DNA from 2 places in the Brevibacillus ginsengisoli genome. Region 2 is predicted to be linked to the other one. Evidence: riboswitches for the same ligand, from Rfam matches in the RefSeq annotation. Region 2 holds a riboswitch; the other holds the start of a gene.
The links. Region 2 has a riboswitch for S-adenosylmethionine ahead of ACQCN2_RS01520 (aminotransferase class I/II-fold pyridoxal phosphate-dependent enzyme). Riboswitches for the same ligand answer to the same signal wherever they lie in the genome.
Positions count from the first base shown of each region.

Region 1: linked by a shared signal. The riboswitch ahead of ACQCN2_RS06015 (1,2-dihydroxy-3-keto-5-methylthiopentene dioxygenase) and the one ahead of ACQCN2_RS01520 (aminotransferase class I/II-fold pyridoxal phosphate-dependent enzyme) in region 2 are both predicted to bind S-adenosylmethionine.

Region 1 covers NZ_JBNJQR010000002.1:515,847-523,952, reverse strand. Annotated here, with positions in the region: gene ACQCN2_RS06025 (hypothetical protein) at 114-398, shown strand; gene ACQCN2_RS06020 (aldose epimerase family protein) at 672-1,538, shown strand; SAM riboswitch class I at 1,624-1,727, shown strand; gene ACQCN2_RS06015 (1,2-dihydroxy-3-keto-5-methylthiopentene dioxygenase) at 1,890-2,432, shown strand; gene ACQCN2_RS06010 (NUDIX hydrolase) at 2,497-2,988, opposite strand; gene ACQCN2_RS06005 (GH39 family glycosyl hydrolase) at 3,178-5,691, shown strand; gene ACQCN2_RS06000 (MFS transporter) at 5,946-7,316, shown strand; gene ACQCN2_RS05995 (glycoside hydrolase family 3 protein) at 7,417-8,106, shown strand, end outside.
Region 2 covers NZ_JBNJQR010000001.1:273,318-281,423, reverse strand. Annotated here, with positions in the region: gene ACQCN2_RS01530 (PadR family transcriptional regulator) at 1-863, opposite strand, end outside; gene ACQCN2_RS01525 (aminotransferase class I/II-fold pyridoxal phosphate-dependent enzyme) at 1,110-2,282, opposite strand; gene ACQCN2_RS01520 (aminotransferase class I/II-fold pyridoxal phosphate-dependent enzyme) at 2,300-3,442, opposite strand; SAM riboswitch class I at 3,579-3,689, opposite strand; gene ACQCN2_RS01515 (methyl-accepting chemotaxis protein) at 3,751-5,529, opposite strand; gene ACQCN2_RS01510 (HsmA family protein) at 5,845-6,210, shown strand; gene ACQCN2_RS01505 (cupredoxin domain-containing protein) at 6,738-7,190, shown strand; gene ACQCN2_RS01500 (cohesin domain-containing protein) at 7,440-8,106, opposite strand, start outside.

The DNA of each region.
Region 1 (8,106 bases), on a different contig from region 2:
TCTATTTAGAAAATAAAAAGGGTATAAACCTGTAAAATGTTACAAAATTGTGAACTATTTTCAGTTTTTCCTGATATAATAAGGGTAGGAAGGAAAATACTGGAGGGGATTGTATGTTGACATTTACTCTTCTTGCAGTCGTGATGATCACCAACTTTTTGCTTCTGTCATCGAAGATTCCACAACGGATCGGTATTGCAGCTGGTCTCAATACGATGGTTTTGGTGACTCTATTAGGGTTAATGGTGGCCCAATGGGGAGAGAGTGGGGAATGGATGTTTTACATTCCGCTAGTGTTTTACAATGTTCTTCCGATGTATGTTGTGATCTTTTTATTTAGCGTGTTAAAACCTGTGAACACAAATAAGTTCTCCGTTATTTATGGCAAAAAGATGTAAGCGGTTACAACATAAATTACATAACATTTGTTATGTAAACTGATTCGACACATAAAAATGGACACCTCGCAAAAGAGGGTCCATTTTTATGTGTCAGGGAAATCCAGTATTGGGGACAGCGCATTCTGACTATGCTACGCAGAGAAGTTATTTGGACATGGCATCGTTTCATATTATAATTTCAGGGAGAGGGACACAAGAAAGATTCACTTGGGTCAAGAAAATCGAAAAATGACAACAGAGATAAGCCATGAGACAAAGGATGAAGTAATAATGAATCAAGCAGCTGTTCGCAAGGAAGGCAACTTAACCATTTATGAGCTTGTGAATCATCAGACGAAATCTTCTTTTCAAGTTGTTCCAGAACGCGGGGGGATCGTCATTAGCCTTAAGCTTCTGGGAGATGAACTATTATTTCTGAACGAGGAAACGCTTCATAATCCAGATTCCAATATTCGCGGGGGAATCCCGATTCTTTTCCCAATTTGCGGGCAACTTGAACACGGAGAATATGAACTTCACGGCCAGACTTTCCCAATGAAGAATCATGGGGTAGCACGAAATCACCCGTGGCAAGTGCTCCAAATACAAGAGGAAAATGAGCTCTCAATCACACTCGGTATGAGGAGTAATGAAGAGACCAAACGATCTTTCCCTTTTGATTTTGAATTGATTTTCCGTTACGAGCTGCAGGATCATGCGCTCATTATCCATCAGGAATATTGGAATCACTCAGAAATCCCGATGCCTATGTACAGCGGTTTTCATCCTTATTTTGCGACAGACCACAAAACGATTCACATCAAAACCGATGCAACCCAGTATCTTGATTACAATGACGGGGGGATTAAGGGGTATGAGGGCTCCTTTAATTTAAGCGAGCGGAGTGAATCTGTCGTTCTGCTTGACACACAAGAGCCGCAAGTCAGCTTTGCTCTTCCAGAAATCAATCGCAACGTCATGATCACGTACGACAAGCTTTTCCGTTATATGGTGATCTGGACAGAGCTTGGATCCCCGTTCATGTGTGTAGAACCTTGGATGGCCAAAACAAATGAGATGAATCTCAAAAAAGAACTGCTATATGTCCAGCCCAAAGAAGCGTTACGAACGCGCATCACTATATCAGTCGATCAATAAACGATGTTCACAATTTCCAGTAAGGAAGACGCAAGATTCCATTGCATAAATCCAAGTTTTATAGTAGGATTAATTTAACAAAATATTCTTATCAAGAGAGGCGAAGGGACTGGCCCGATGATGCCCAGCAACCACTACGTAGTAGAAGGTGCTAATTCCAGCAGGACATTTTGTTCTGGCAGATAAGAGTGAGGTAGGTGAAACTTCTTCTTATCGGAGAAGTTTTTTTGTTTTTCCTGCTTCATGAGTCATACGATGGAAGGAAATACTCATACGCCAGAAACTGAGCCAATCTTCTGAAGTTTGGCAAGACTGACATGAATACATGAAAAAAGAAAAGAGGAATGAAGCATGGCTGAAATCAGAATCCGTAACACCAATGAACGAATCAGTGGTAAAGAAAATGTTCTCGCTTTTCTGGAAAAACACGGGATTTTGTTTGAACAGTGGGACACCAGTAAGCTCCCCACAGAACTAAAGGATAAATTTACCCTATCCGATGAGGAGAAACAACAAATTCTTGCGACCTACGATTCAGAGATTCGCGATTTGGCTGAACGTAGAGGCTATTTGATCTGGGATGTCATCTCTTTGTCAGATGCGACACCGAACCTTGAGGAATTACTGAAAAAATTTGAGGCCATTCACACTCACACAGAAGACGAGATTCGTGCGATCGTGTCAGGCCGGGGGATTTTCATTATCAAAGGACCTGAAGAAGTAGGGTATTTCGATGTTGAATTGGAGGCGGGCGACGTTATCTCCGTGCCTGAACATAATCCGCATTTCTTTACCCTGATGGAGAATCGCCAAGTGGTGGCGGTCCGTCTGTTTATTGAAAAAGATGGCTGGGTAGCACAACCGTACGAAGATCCAAACTTTCAAAAAGCATAAGTTAACTCCATCTAGCAAAATAAACTGATAAAAGAAGAGTGCCTCCGAACCGGGGCACTCTCTCTTATTCTTCAGGTTCATCATAATGCCGAATGTGTTGAATAGTGGTGGGCAATTCTTGTAAAGCCGTTCGTAAAAATGACGGATAAAGCGGGAGATGCTCCAATTCTTCAAGCGGAAACCACCGGAAGATCAGCTGGACATCGTGTTCTATTCCTGTAAACTCCTCTTGCATATTCCTAGGAAGAGAATTGTCTTGTATGGATAACAGATAATACATAGCCAGTTCATGATAAGGTAGGTTCTCATGGCTAAAAAAGTTTTCCACCAGCCATAGCAATCGTTCAACGGAAACCGTTACACCAAGTTCTTCTTGGAATTCACGCTGGATCGTGATCTCAGACGGTTCCATAACTTCGCCTCTGCCTCCTGGAAGAGCCCAGAAATCATCGTGTATATTGCGATGCAGCAATACATGACCTTGGTGGAGGACAACTCCCACGATGCGATTATGAAAAATACCTTGAGTTCCTTGGATGCGAATCATTTCCCTCATATTATTCCTCCCTCTAATGAATAAACAGACTGTATAAATTCTATATTTTCACAAATAGTGAAATCTGTACAGCCCCAGAGAAGCTTTATTACACATAAATGCTTGAAAATTATGAATAGTTAAAGGAGAATGAAAATACAAATCTAATCTATATAAAATGGATGATTTTTAATTTCCTGGAGTGATTGAATGAAGTACAACTATGAAATCATTGAATATCAGTCTGGTCTTCCCATTAATATATTTGTGCATCGTGTTCATGAGGTAGAATTGCATTGGCATAATGAAATTGAAGTCATTTTTGTTCTAAAAGGTTCACTCAGTATCATGGTTGGACCAAACCATTACTTGTTAAAAGAAAAGGACCTTATTTTAATTAATCGGAATGAAGTACACAGCACATATAAAACAGGGGAAGACAATATTTTATTGGCCTTCCAAATCAATCCGAAGTTTTCTCATTCCTATTATCCTGATCTCGGTAAATTGACTTTTGACGTTAAATCCTTCCTTTTCGACGAAATGCATCAAGAAAGATTTGATAAGATCAGACACTATCTAGCACAATTGATGTGGGTAATGAATAAAAAAGGCGAGGGATACCTGTTTCAACTGGTAATCATCGTCAACTCCTTGCTCCTTCACTTAATCAAGTATTTTAACCCAATCATTGTAGATGATGTAAAGGTGAAAAATCATAAGAAAAATCTGGAACGTCTTGATCGAATCATTAAATATGTAGATGAAAATTACGCACAAAAAATCTCCTTGCAGCAAATATCCAATCAAGAGTATTTAAGTGTTTATTACTTGTCTCATTTTTTTAAAGATCATGTAGGGGTACCCTTTCAGGAGTATGTGATCCAGAAACGATTGGAGACATCGGTTGATCTTCTGTTACATAGTGACCAAACCATTACTGATATCGCAGCTAGTTGTGGGTTTTCCGATATCAAGCTATTTTATAAACACTTCAAAAAGAAATATAAGTGCAAGCCACTCGAATATAAACAACAGATCAGGTTAAGGGAGTCTAACGTAAACGGTGATAATCTCTCTCATAAAGGATATTTGGATATCGAGCATACCGCTATTTTTGAAAATTTGTTCGCCTACCAGCAGCTTGATAATAAAACGATACAGGAATCCGTGCCACCGGAAGAAAGATTTCATGTAATCCGAGCAGATCAGGAAGGCACATCTTTTCCACACTACTGGAGAAAGCTGGCCACCTTTGGCAGGGCGATTGAAGGATTAAGGGAGGATTGGCGTAGGCAACTGAGAGAAATGCAGAAGGAGATCGGTTTTGAGTATATTCGATTTCATGGGATATTTAACGATGAAATGATGCTCTGTAATCGCAATACTCTAGGGGAGATCATATACAACTGGACATACGTCGATCAACTATTCGATTTCTTGCTGGAAATCGGAATCAAGCCATTTTTGGAGCTTAGCTTCATGCCATCGGAGCTTAAAAAGACAGATGAAACGGTCTTTTGGTGGAAAGGTAACATTTCACCCCCGAACGATATTATGCAATGGACTCAAATGGTAACGGCTCTGATTAAGCATTGTGTGAATCGATACGGGATGAAAGAGGTACAGAACTGGTATTTTGAGGTTTGGAATGAACCCGATTACGAAGGTGTATTTTGGGACGGAAGCAAGGAAGAGTTTTTTGAGTTTTACAAGGAAACAGCAACGGCAATTTATGAGATTTCAAACCGATTTCAGGTTGGCGGCCCCGGACTTGCTTTTCCACTAAACCAAGCGTGGATCAAGAAGTTTTTGGACTTTTGTCATGCGAATCAAGTACCATTGGATTTTATTTCTTACCATATATACTGCGAAGATGATCATATCGAATCAAGTCAAGGGGAAGACTCAGGAACATTTTACGAGACGATGGGTAATCCCTATGGGTCTTACTATTGCGGAAGTGATTATACAGGTGAACAAGCAAAGCGGATGAAAGAAACCATCGAAAGCTTGTCCACACAAAAAATAGAGATCCATGTAACAGAATGGAATATTTCACATTCCAGCAGAAATTTGATCCAGGATACGGCATTTATGGCACCGTTTATCATCGATAGCGTTTTGAAAACCAGGGGTACTGTCGATTCACTAGGCTATTGGGCTTTTACGGATCTTTTTGAAGAGTTTAAAGCGGGTCTTACCCCGTTTCATGGAGGATTTGGGTTAATCAATCATCATGGAATCAAAAAGTCTTCGTATTTCGCTTATACCTTCTTATCCAAATTGGGCGATGAATTGATCGAACAAGGCGAAGACTATATCGTAACGAAACGCGACGGTCATATTCAGATTCTTCTGTATCATTATGTTTACTTTGACTACTTATTTCGCAACGGCGATATTACCGGATTGAATCAAATTGAAAGATATTCGGTTTATGAAGAAAAACCTTACAAGAACATCAGAATCCACCTGAAGGGTCTACATGGGAATTATAGAAGGACGAACTATGTCTTGAACCGGGAAGACGGCTCCTCCTTTGACGCGTGGGTAAACATGGGAGCCCCAATGGACTTAACAGGAGAGGATGTTTCTTATTTGAAAGCAAAAGCCTTTCCTAAGTTAGAAGTGTCCTATTTGTTTGAGGTGACTGAATATGAGGTGACTGCTCAACTTCCCGTGCATGGTGTTGAACTGATCATTTTGGAAAAAGTCCTATAAGTGTTTCACTTCAAAACCCCCTAACGAGCTTCGGAACTGAACCGAGGCTTATTTTCTTATGACCGGACGATCAGAAAAATCCGCAAATAATACCAATGAAATTCAGCAATATAGGTCAATGATATTGACTCTCATTTCCAATAAAATAAATTTGGAAGCGTTTACAATCTAGCGAAGGGGGACTCGCAGATAGTGGCAAAATAACCAGCATGAATAAGGCAATTGAAGTACAAAACGTAGAAAGAGGTGGAACGATGGAAATACAAGTAAAAGAAGTTTCAAAAACACAATTAGCCGTACAAAAATTATCATGGTTTGAACGGATCGGTTATGGCTTCGGCGATTTGTCATCCAACCTGATTTTCCAGATGATTTCGAACTTTTTGATGTTTTTTTATACCGATGTGTATGGTATTGGACCAGGAATAGTGGCAACGCTGTTTTTTGTCACAAAAATCTGGGACGCCGTTTTTGATTTGGTGCTTGGCGCACTGATCGACAAAACGAAAAGCAGATTTGGAAAAGCCCGGCCCTACCTTTTGTACGGAACACCCGCGTTTATCATCTCAGGTATTTTATGCTTTTCAACTCCTGATCTAAACGAAACCGGAAAAATTGTCTATGCGTATATTACTTATTTTATCTTAGGAATGGCGTATTCATTGGTTAACATCCCGTATTCAACACTTACGGCAAGGATGACACAGGACTTCCAAGAAAGATCAGTGCTTTCTTCTGTTCGGATGATGTTTGCTATGTTGGGGGGGTTAATTGTATCCGCACTTACGATGCCTTTAGTCGATTGGCTTGGAGCAGGAAGTCCCACCAAAGGCTGGCAATGGACCATGGTCATTTTTTCTCTTGTTGGCGGCATTTTATATTTCCTATGTTTTCTTTCCACCAAAGAAAGAGTTGTTTTGAAAACTGAAAAATACGGGTTAAAAGATATCTTTCGCGCAATTTTTAAAAATAAGCCATTTTTATCGGTATCCCTTTCCTTTATGTTTGCACTTGGGGCATTAAGCATCCAGATGGCGGCGGTCATTTATTATTTCAAGTACTATATTGGCAACGAAGACCTCGTTACTCCATTCTTTACGCTATGCAGTGTGGCAGCCATTATCGGACCGTTTTTTGCTCCTTACCTCTCCAAAAAAATGGGCAAGCGAAACGCCTCGATCTTCGGTGGAGTTATATCGGCTATTGCTTCTGGTATTTCATACTTTGGGGGGCCATCCAGTGTTGAGCTCGTGTTTATCACCAACATTATCGCAAGCATATTCTCCATGATTCCAACAGCGATAGGTTGGGGGATGTGCGCAGATACCGTTGAATATGCAGAATGGAAGCACGGAGTTCGTCCGGAAGGTGTCATCTACGCAGCATTTAGCTTTGTGCAAAAAGTGGCGATGGCCATTGGAAGTACGGTCGGCGCAGCAATTTTGGCCACAACAGGGTATGTCGCGGATGCTCAGCAGTCCGAGCAGACTCTAGAAGGAATCCGATATATGATGACATTATTGCCGGCTATTCTCACCATGCTTTCATTCATCGCGATTATGTTCTACAACCTCAGTGAGGAGAAGTATAACCAAATGATGGTGGAACTGAAATCAAGAAATTAGGAAGGCGAATACGAAGGGCTTTCTTATCAAAAATTAACGATAAAAATGCCAGAATATTTAGATTGTATAACAGATGGAAACGTGCAGGGGGACTGTAAAAATGAATGATACACAGTTGATTCATTATAAAAGTAATCCGTTTTACTTAAGTGATGAAGATATTGATTGGGTTGAACAGACAGTAGCGGGCATGAAACTCGAAGAAAAGGTAGGTCAGCTCTTTTGTCTAGAAGGGGAGACGAATAAGGAAGAAGATTTGCGTTTGATTCTGGAAGAATTCCAACCTGGCGGAGTGATGTACAGACCTGGACCAGCCGCTCAGTATCAAAAAAACCATCGCTTTCTTCAGAAGCATTCCACGATCCCTCTGTTGATCGCAGCCAATTTAGAAGCAGGTGGAAATGGAATTTCGCAAGAAGGCACCTATTTTGGAAAACAAATGCAAATCGCGGCTACTGACGACGAAGACATGGCCTATAAATTGGGGTTGGTCGCTGGAAGAGAAGGAAGAGCAGTCGGTTGTAACTGGGCATTTGCACCCGTCATCGATATCGATGTGAATTATCATAACCCGATTACCAACACCCGGACTTTCGGCTCTGATCCGGATCGCGTACTTCGAATGGCAAAAGCCTATATGAAAGGAATTCACGAAGCAGGTTTGGCTGTTTCCATCAAACATTGGCCAGGAGATGGCATTGATGCGAGAGATCAGCACCTTCACCCGACGATCAATTCATTGTCTTGCGAAGAGTGGGATGAAACATTCGGCAAAGTGTACAAGGGAATG
Region 2 (8,106 bases):
TTGCTTTTATTTGTCTCGGCCACCATTTCCTTAAACTTGCCTTTGTTAACCAACTCCATTGGTATGACAGCCGCCGTTTTTACAGAGTAGTTGATCCATTTTTGAATCATTCTTCCTGCTACGCCTGTTCGAAGTTTGAAAAAGTCTTCCGAAAGAGCCTGACTATGCAACATCAGAAGATTTGTCTCATTTTCGATGCTCAAAGCAACTAGATCCACAGCATCCTGTTCGCTGCTAAGTGGGGTTGGAGCAGAAAGTAATTCGATATACTTGTCGGTTCCGTTCTCGATTAGTTGATAGTTCATATTGATTCTCTCCTCCATCATTTCGTTTTCAAAAAGTTCTTTACGAATTCCTTGAACCCAGTTTAGTTCGTTGTGATAGGAAGATAGCAGGTTTTCGGAAATCTTATTCCACAAAAACACTTCACGCGCGTTTCTACTGGGTGAAGGAACGCCGCGTTTGATTTTTTCCTGCTGGAAGATCAATTGCATTTTGATCTCGTTCTCATAGTTGATCAGCAGATCATGTAATTCCTCGTCACTTAGTTGTTCCGCCCACGCCAATTGAATTAAAAAGGGTTTCCTGAACTCAGGAGCTTCTGGTGTTGAAAGAACCCATTCTTTCAATCGAGCAAGCCCATCATCCGTAATGCTGTATATTTTCTTGGATGGAGAGCTCATCTGATGTTGAATCTCATTCGTCACATAACCTTCATTCAAGAGCTGAACAAGCGTTTTGTAGATTTGATTGTTGTTACCCGACCAATACATTGCGGAAGATTCTTCAAAAATCTTTTTTAATTCATAACCTGTTGAAGGCTTCCAGCTAAGAAGTCCTAGAATGGCATATTTGATTGACATAAAAACACCTCTGGTTGTTATTGGTAACCTATGTTAATAGTAACCTATGTTATTAATAATGTAAATGAGATCGTGCAATACCTATTCACATTTAGACGACTGATGGGCCAATGCTACATTTCCCTGACGTTTAAAGGAGAAGGACGACAAAAAGGCCGTTACTTGGACGTACTGTACGCCACAAGTAACAGCCTTTTGAATCGATTGATATCGTTCTACCCTGATTTCCCAACGTTTTTCTCTTCGTTAGATACTAATCCGTTGCAAACCAACCGGCTCAACCGAAGCCTCAAGCGCCTGCTCCAGATCAGCCGCCAAATCATGCACATCTTCCAGACCGACAGATAAACGGACCAAACCATCCGTAATCCCTCTGCGGTGTCTTTCGTGTGCGGGCATGGAAGCATGCGACATCATCGCGGGATAGGAGAGAATGCTCTCTACGGAGCCCAGACTGACCGCCACAAGCGGCAATTTGACGGCTTGCAGGAAGCGTTTGGCCTGCTCCTTGCATCCCAAATCAAAAGAAAGCACAGCGCCATGTCCCGTTGCTTGACGCTCTTGCAGCGCATGTCCCGGATTATCGAAGAGACCCGTGTAGTAGACCCTCTCGACCAGCGGATGAGCCTCCAGCCAGGTAGCTAATCTGTGGGCGCTCAGCGTGCTTACATCCAGTCGAGCCTTCAGGGTTTTCAGCCCTCTCATCACCAGCCAACAGTCTTGAACGCCGAGAATGGCTCCAAAACCGTTCTGAATCATATACAGTTGCTGCCCCAGCTTCTCATCCTTCGTCACGACGAGCCCCGCCACGACATCGCTATGTCCAGCAATAAACTTGGTCGCGCTGTGAATGACAATGTCTGCCCCTAATGCAAGCGGACGCTGGTAATACGGAGTTAAAAACGTATTGTCGACAATCGTCAGCAGTTTGTGTTGTTGCGCAATCTGGCTGATCGCTTGGATATCGGTCACTTTTAACGTAGGATTGGAGGGCGTCTCCAGGTAAATGCCTTTGGTCGTGGGCCTGATCGCTGCTTGAACTCGCTTGGGATCGGTCGTATCCACAAAAGTTGCTTCAATACCTAATCGCGTAAATACGTTGGTTAAAATCCGAAACGTTCCGCCATACACGTCTTCAGACACAATTAAGTGATCACCGGTAGAGAACAACAGGAACACACTGGAAATCGCCGCCATCCCGGAAGCAAAAGCAAAGCCTCGGCTCCCCCCTTCCAAACCGGCAATTGCATCTTCTAGGGCTTCTCTCGTCGGGTTGCCTGATCGCGCGTAATCAAAATGTCCTGGTTGATCCAAATCAAATTGATGAAAGGTAGACGCTTGATAAATCGGGATACTCGACGCTCCCGTAACCGAATCAATCCCACTCGTCCCATGCAGTAATTGGGTGGCAAATTTCATTCTGATCTCCTCCTCACCTATTGACAAGATTCCAGGGCTTGCGCCAAATCGAGGATAATATCCTGAGCGTGCTCGATGCCGATGGACAACCGCAGCAATCGGTTACAAACTCCGACATGCTCTCTAATCTCTTGCGGAATATCAGCATGTGTTTGAGTGGCAGGATAGGTACAAAGCGACTCTACTCCCCCCAGGCTCTCGGCAAAAGAGATGATCTTGAGGTTGCTTAAGAAGGTCCCAACCATGGATGAATCCTTGATTCGAAATGAAACCATCCCGCTATACCCGCTAGACTGTTTTATTTGGACTTCATAGCCTTGATGAGACGACAGACCCGGATAAAACACGTCTGTCACCAGCGGTTGAGATGCCAGGAAACGAGCGACGAGATAAGCATTTTCCTGGTGTCGATCCATTCGAAGGGCCAAGGTTTTCAATCCGCGAATCAATAACCAGGAGTCTTGCGGACCAAGTACTGCGCCGATTGAATTGTGTAAAAACCGGACTTTTTCCGATAATTCCTCTCCCTTGGTTACAATCAGTCCCGCCAGCACATCATTGTGTCCAGCTAGATACTTGGTCGCGCTATGGAAGACAATATCGGCTCCAATCTCCAGTGGACGTTGATAATATGGGGTCATAAAAGTATTGTCAACAATCACGAGAAGCTGATGATCTCTCGCAATTCCGACTATTGCGTCTATATTAGTGATCTGCATCAACGGATTCGTCGGTGTTTCCACCAGTATGGCTTTGGTGTTGCTCTTGATCGCAGGCAGCACATTGTCTGTCTCACGTAAATCCACATAGCTAAAGGTGAAGCCGTAGCGGGAATACACCTGTTCGAACAGACGATAGGTTCCTCCGTATAGATCAAGCGAAACGATGATGTGGTCCCCTTGAGAGAACAATCCCATGATCGTCTGAATCGCTGCCATACCGGACGCACAGGCAAAACCGGCAGTGCCGCTCTCCAGTTCGGCAATCGCTTCTTCAAGCAAACCGCGTGTTGGATTGGCCGTCCGCGAATAATCAAACCCTGTACTCTCTCCCAAGGTAGGGTGTCGATACGCTGTCGAATGATAGATGGGAAAGCTGACAGCACCCGTTGTTTTCTCTTTTCCCACACCAATTTGAACCAGTTTCGTCTCTACATGCATGTGTATATCCCTCCACTTGTCATCACTTGAGTCTTCCCTTAATCCTGCATAGCTTTGGCCAAGTGGCTTTTTCCAAAGAAAAAAGCCCTCTTTCCTGTCGAAAGAAGGCTTTGTTTACGTTTCCGCAAGCAAATCCTTCTCATCTCTCAGAGCATAATGCTCCGCAGGAATTGGCACCGTATCCCCAAAATGGGTGATCGGTTGCCGGGCATCATCGGGCCAGTCCCTCCGCCTCTCTTGATAAGAAGTTTGCTATTCAGTTCAAGTTGAAATTAATAGTAGCGTAAGGATTCTCGAAAGTCAAGCGGTTAAACGGTAAAGGATTTTACCTTGTCATGCAGGATTGCGATATTACGGGATACTTCCGAAACGGATGCGACAGTCTCCTCCAGCGTAGCCGTTTGCTCCTCGGCAGAAGAGGCAATTGTCTCCATTCCTTCCGCAATTTCCACGCTGACTTTGGTTACATTTTGAATGCGTCCAAACGCAAGCTCGCCCTGCTCACGGATGTTGGTTGATGCCTGATAAATCTCCGCAATCTGATTGGAAACCAATCCGACGTCGTTGGTAATCTCTTTGAAGGATTGGCTGCTCTTATTCACCAGTTGTCCAATATCATTCACACTGTCCACACCGAGCTTGATGGCATCCACAGCTTCCATCGATTTACCTTGAATTTCACCCAGCACCTGTATAATTTCTTGTCCCGCTTTATTGGTTGCTTCGGCCAGCTTACGTACCTCGTCAGCCACGATCGCAAAGCCTCGACCATGTTCGCCCGCTCTAGCCGCTTCAATCGCAGCGTTAAGTGCAAGCAGATTGGTTTGTCCGGCGATGGCCGTAATCAGTTGGGTTATCTCGTTAATTTGATCCATCCTTCCCTTTAGACCCTCTACAACATCCGCGGAATGGAGAACAATCTCATTGACTCGATTCATTTCGCTTTGCACATGTTCACTTGTCTGCAAACCAGCCTGGGCGTTATCAGCGGCACGTTTGGTCGAGTCTGTCGTGATTTTCAACAGATCCGTCGATTCTTGAATTTCTGCCTGAAGCTCACGAATAGCTTCCGTCGTTACCATGGTGTCGTCCCGCATCATGGAAGTGGCTTCAGCCATGTCTGTTATGGTTACAGCAATTTGCTCGGAAGCCTTGCCTGTTTGCCCTGCCCCTTCATTGAGGAATTCGGCGTGTTGCGTCACCGTCTGCGTTACCTCAATGACCTCCTGAATCATGTTTCGCATATTAGCCGTAGATTTATTGAGATGAGTAGACAAGTGCGCCACTTCATCCCTTCCTTTTACCGTCGCCTGCAAGGTCAAATTTCCTTTTCCGACCTCTTCAATCACTGAGCCGATCTGACGAAGAACACGAGAATATTGATGGGCGAACCAGTATGCGACTAAAGCTCCCAGCAAGGTTGCGCTTACTGTAACGATTATAATCATGTATTCATAGGACTTAATCGATTGATAAAACTCATAATCATACGCTCCACAAGCTATGTACGCGTTCCAAGGCTCAAAATAACGAAGATACGACGTTTTGGTACCAATTTGAGCATTCGGATCATTCAGGCTTTGTCCAGGCAAGTAAAATGGAAAATCGACATAACGTTCCTCTATGTTCGCTTTCTTGGAAGCTTCCTGAAGCATCGGTAGAACTTCCTGACCATCAGGAGTCTTCATCATCGGAACCTTGCCAATCACACCAAACCGAGGATGCACGTAGGTTTTTTGAGGCGTTTGGGGATCTGCGCTGTTAATGAACAGATACCCACTCTCCCCATAATGATAGCTGGTTTTCAGATAGTCTCGTTCCTTGCCATCTGCTTTTAAGGGGCCCGCCAGAATTTCATTTGCTCTTTTCAGCGCTTCTTCTTGCGTAATTTTCCCTGTCTTCACTTGTTCATCTAACAGCGTCAGGACATCGTAGGCATTGTCTACAACCGTTTTCAGCGCTTGTTTGCCATCATCGATTAACGATTGTTTGGCTTGCATGTAACCAATCACACTAATCGTCAGCGCAGGAATCACCATACATGCAACAATTAATACGATTAATTTGCTTCGAATTGAGGATAACATTTGAGACTTCCCTTCCATTCCTTCTTTGGCTACTCTCTCTTGTTTGGATATGAATGCTGTTCTTTTCTCCTTACTGTAGCTTACACTTTAGCGACACAAGAAAATGTTAAGAAAAAAAGAACAAAGTCCAGACATAATTAGATTTAGACACATATATCTTCCCAATTTCCACTTGAAATAAACCTGGAAGATGATTCAGGAATTGTAGCGGTTTGCAATTGGTAAAGGAAACCTCCAGTTTGTTCATATATTGTTCATATTCGTGCAGTAAAGTATGAGCATAGACAAAAACAACATGAATGGAGCTGATCTTAAATGTTAGCAGCAGCCGTGATTATCATTAATCTAGCGCTTATTTCTTATACAATTGGTGTTTGGAGTGAAAAACGCTCCGGAGAACTAAAAATGAAACATCTCCTGTTTTTTGGGTTCGGAATTTTGTTTGATACCGTCGGGACATCCTTGATGAAAATGTTGGCGAAAGGTTCATTTATGAATATCCACGGGATTACTGGTTTGATTGCGCTTATTCTGATGTTGTTCCACACCGTATGGGCATGCGTTGTTTTGTGGAAAAACAATCAAAATCAAATCAAGAAATTCCATAAATTTAGCCTGACTGTATGGGGCTTATGGCTTGTGCCTTATTCCATTGGTGTAGCCTTGAGCATGATTCATTAATCAACACACTTTCTTTTTCTTCAACTACACAGCAACGAGAACGCGCAGACACCTTGTCTGCGCTTTTTTTATTTCTGTGATCAGTTTTTTTAGTTTTGTGACATTGCTCTCCAACACCTAGTTAATCGTTTGTTTCTGGTGTAAAATGTAAAAAAATGAAAGTGTGGGGACTATGAGCAAATTTGATCAAGTGATATTATATATTTTTAGCTTTTGCTTTTTCCCAATCGGAGTTATCATGTGGGCCGTTTCCTTGTTTAACCAGAACCAACAAATGAAGAAGATTGGCCGTAAAGCCCTCTATCTTTCTCTTGCTTCTTTTAGCTTGTATTTTATTATAGGAATCCTTAATTTTGTCGCGACTTAAAATTAGGTTCCGACAGTTATTTCTATTTCGATAGAGGATCGCAACTTGAAGCAATAATAATGGTTCATACAAGAATTATTTTTTGGTTCCACAATCATTCCGTAATTGCCCCTTAAGCTAAGTAGCGTAAAACCTACCACATTACTTAGGAGGGTTCATCGTGAAAAAGAAAATCGCAGTTCTATCAACCTGTCTGTTACTTACCGGAATACTTTCAGCCTGCGGTACTCAAAATACAGACTCTTCTTCCCAAGCACCAGCGTCTAACACTCAAACGGGAACTACCAATACCCAAACAGCTACTTCTAGCTCTCAGACAGCAACTTCTACACAGCCGCATGAGATCAAACTGGATATGAAGGAATTCTCTTACTCCATGCCTGAGATTAAAGTACATGCGGGAGAAAAAATTCACTTTGTCTTGACCAACTCCGGCAAAGTTGAACATGACATTAACAGCGAAGAATTGAAATTGGATAAAGATGTAGCGCCTGGCAAAACCGAAACTCTTGACTGGACTGCCCCTTCTAAACCAGGTACCTATCCAATCATTTGCGACAAACCAGGCCATAAAGAACAAGGAATGACCTTCAATTTAGTCGTTGAAAAATAGCCTGTACGTCCCAGCAGCCTGAAAAAGGCTGCTTTTTTTCTTCTCTAGAACACTCCGAAAAGAATCTTTTGACCTCCTATGGAGGAGTTTATTGCCACCTTCAGCTTATCCTTAATTTCGTCGATTGTTTTTTCTTTCCTGATAGTTGTAAAAGGATAAATTATGTGTATCCATTCAAAAAAAGCACTCATCCGAGGATGAGTGCTTTTTTCATGTGTAATTAAACATCGTGCTGGAACTTCGCCTCGTCTACTCGTTGACGATCAGTTCCAGTTGATCCGTTACCTTCCCGTTCGAGGCGATAATAGTTAGTTTGGTGCCAGCAGGAGCATCCTTTTTGACCTCCAGCAAACCGTCTTCGCTGATCGTTGCATATTCGGTTTCTGCCAGTTGGTAGGTAGTGCCCGCATTTCCTTTGGTAACATCACGCTTGCCGCCACTGGTCAAAGTCGCGTTGACGTTCAGTTGTACCGATTCACCTGGGGCTATCTCCTGTTGGCTGGCTGTGACGGTGATCTTCTTGATACTCGCGATCTGGATAGTGACGGTCTTCGTCGTCTTTCCGTTTTCCACCGTAATTTTGACCGTTTTACCACTTCGTGCGTTGCTAGCAATCGTCACGAGGCCGTCCTCGCTTACCGTGGCGACCTTCGAGTTGCTCGATTTGTAGGTGGTGCCGTACTCCGCTGCGCTCACATCCCCCTTGCTACCGTCGGGATACGTGCCGGTCACTTCCAGTTGCTTTTGTTCGCCCGCAAGCAGCGCCATTTTCGTTTCCTTCAGCTTGATGTCCTGGACAAGGACCTCTGCCACCAGGAACGTGCCTGTTGAAGCCGTCTCCAACGTGGCGCGATTCTTTTCTTTTGTCACTGCGGCGGCTTTGCCGTTGCTTGTCGTGACCTGTTTCCATTTCTTC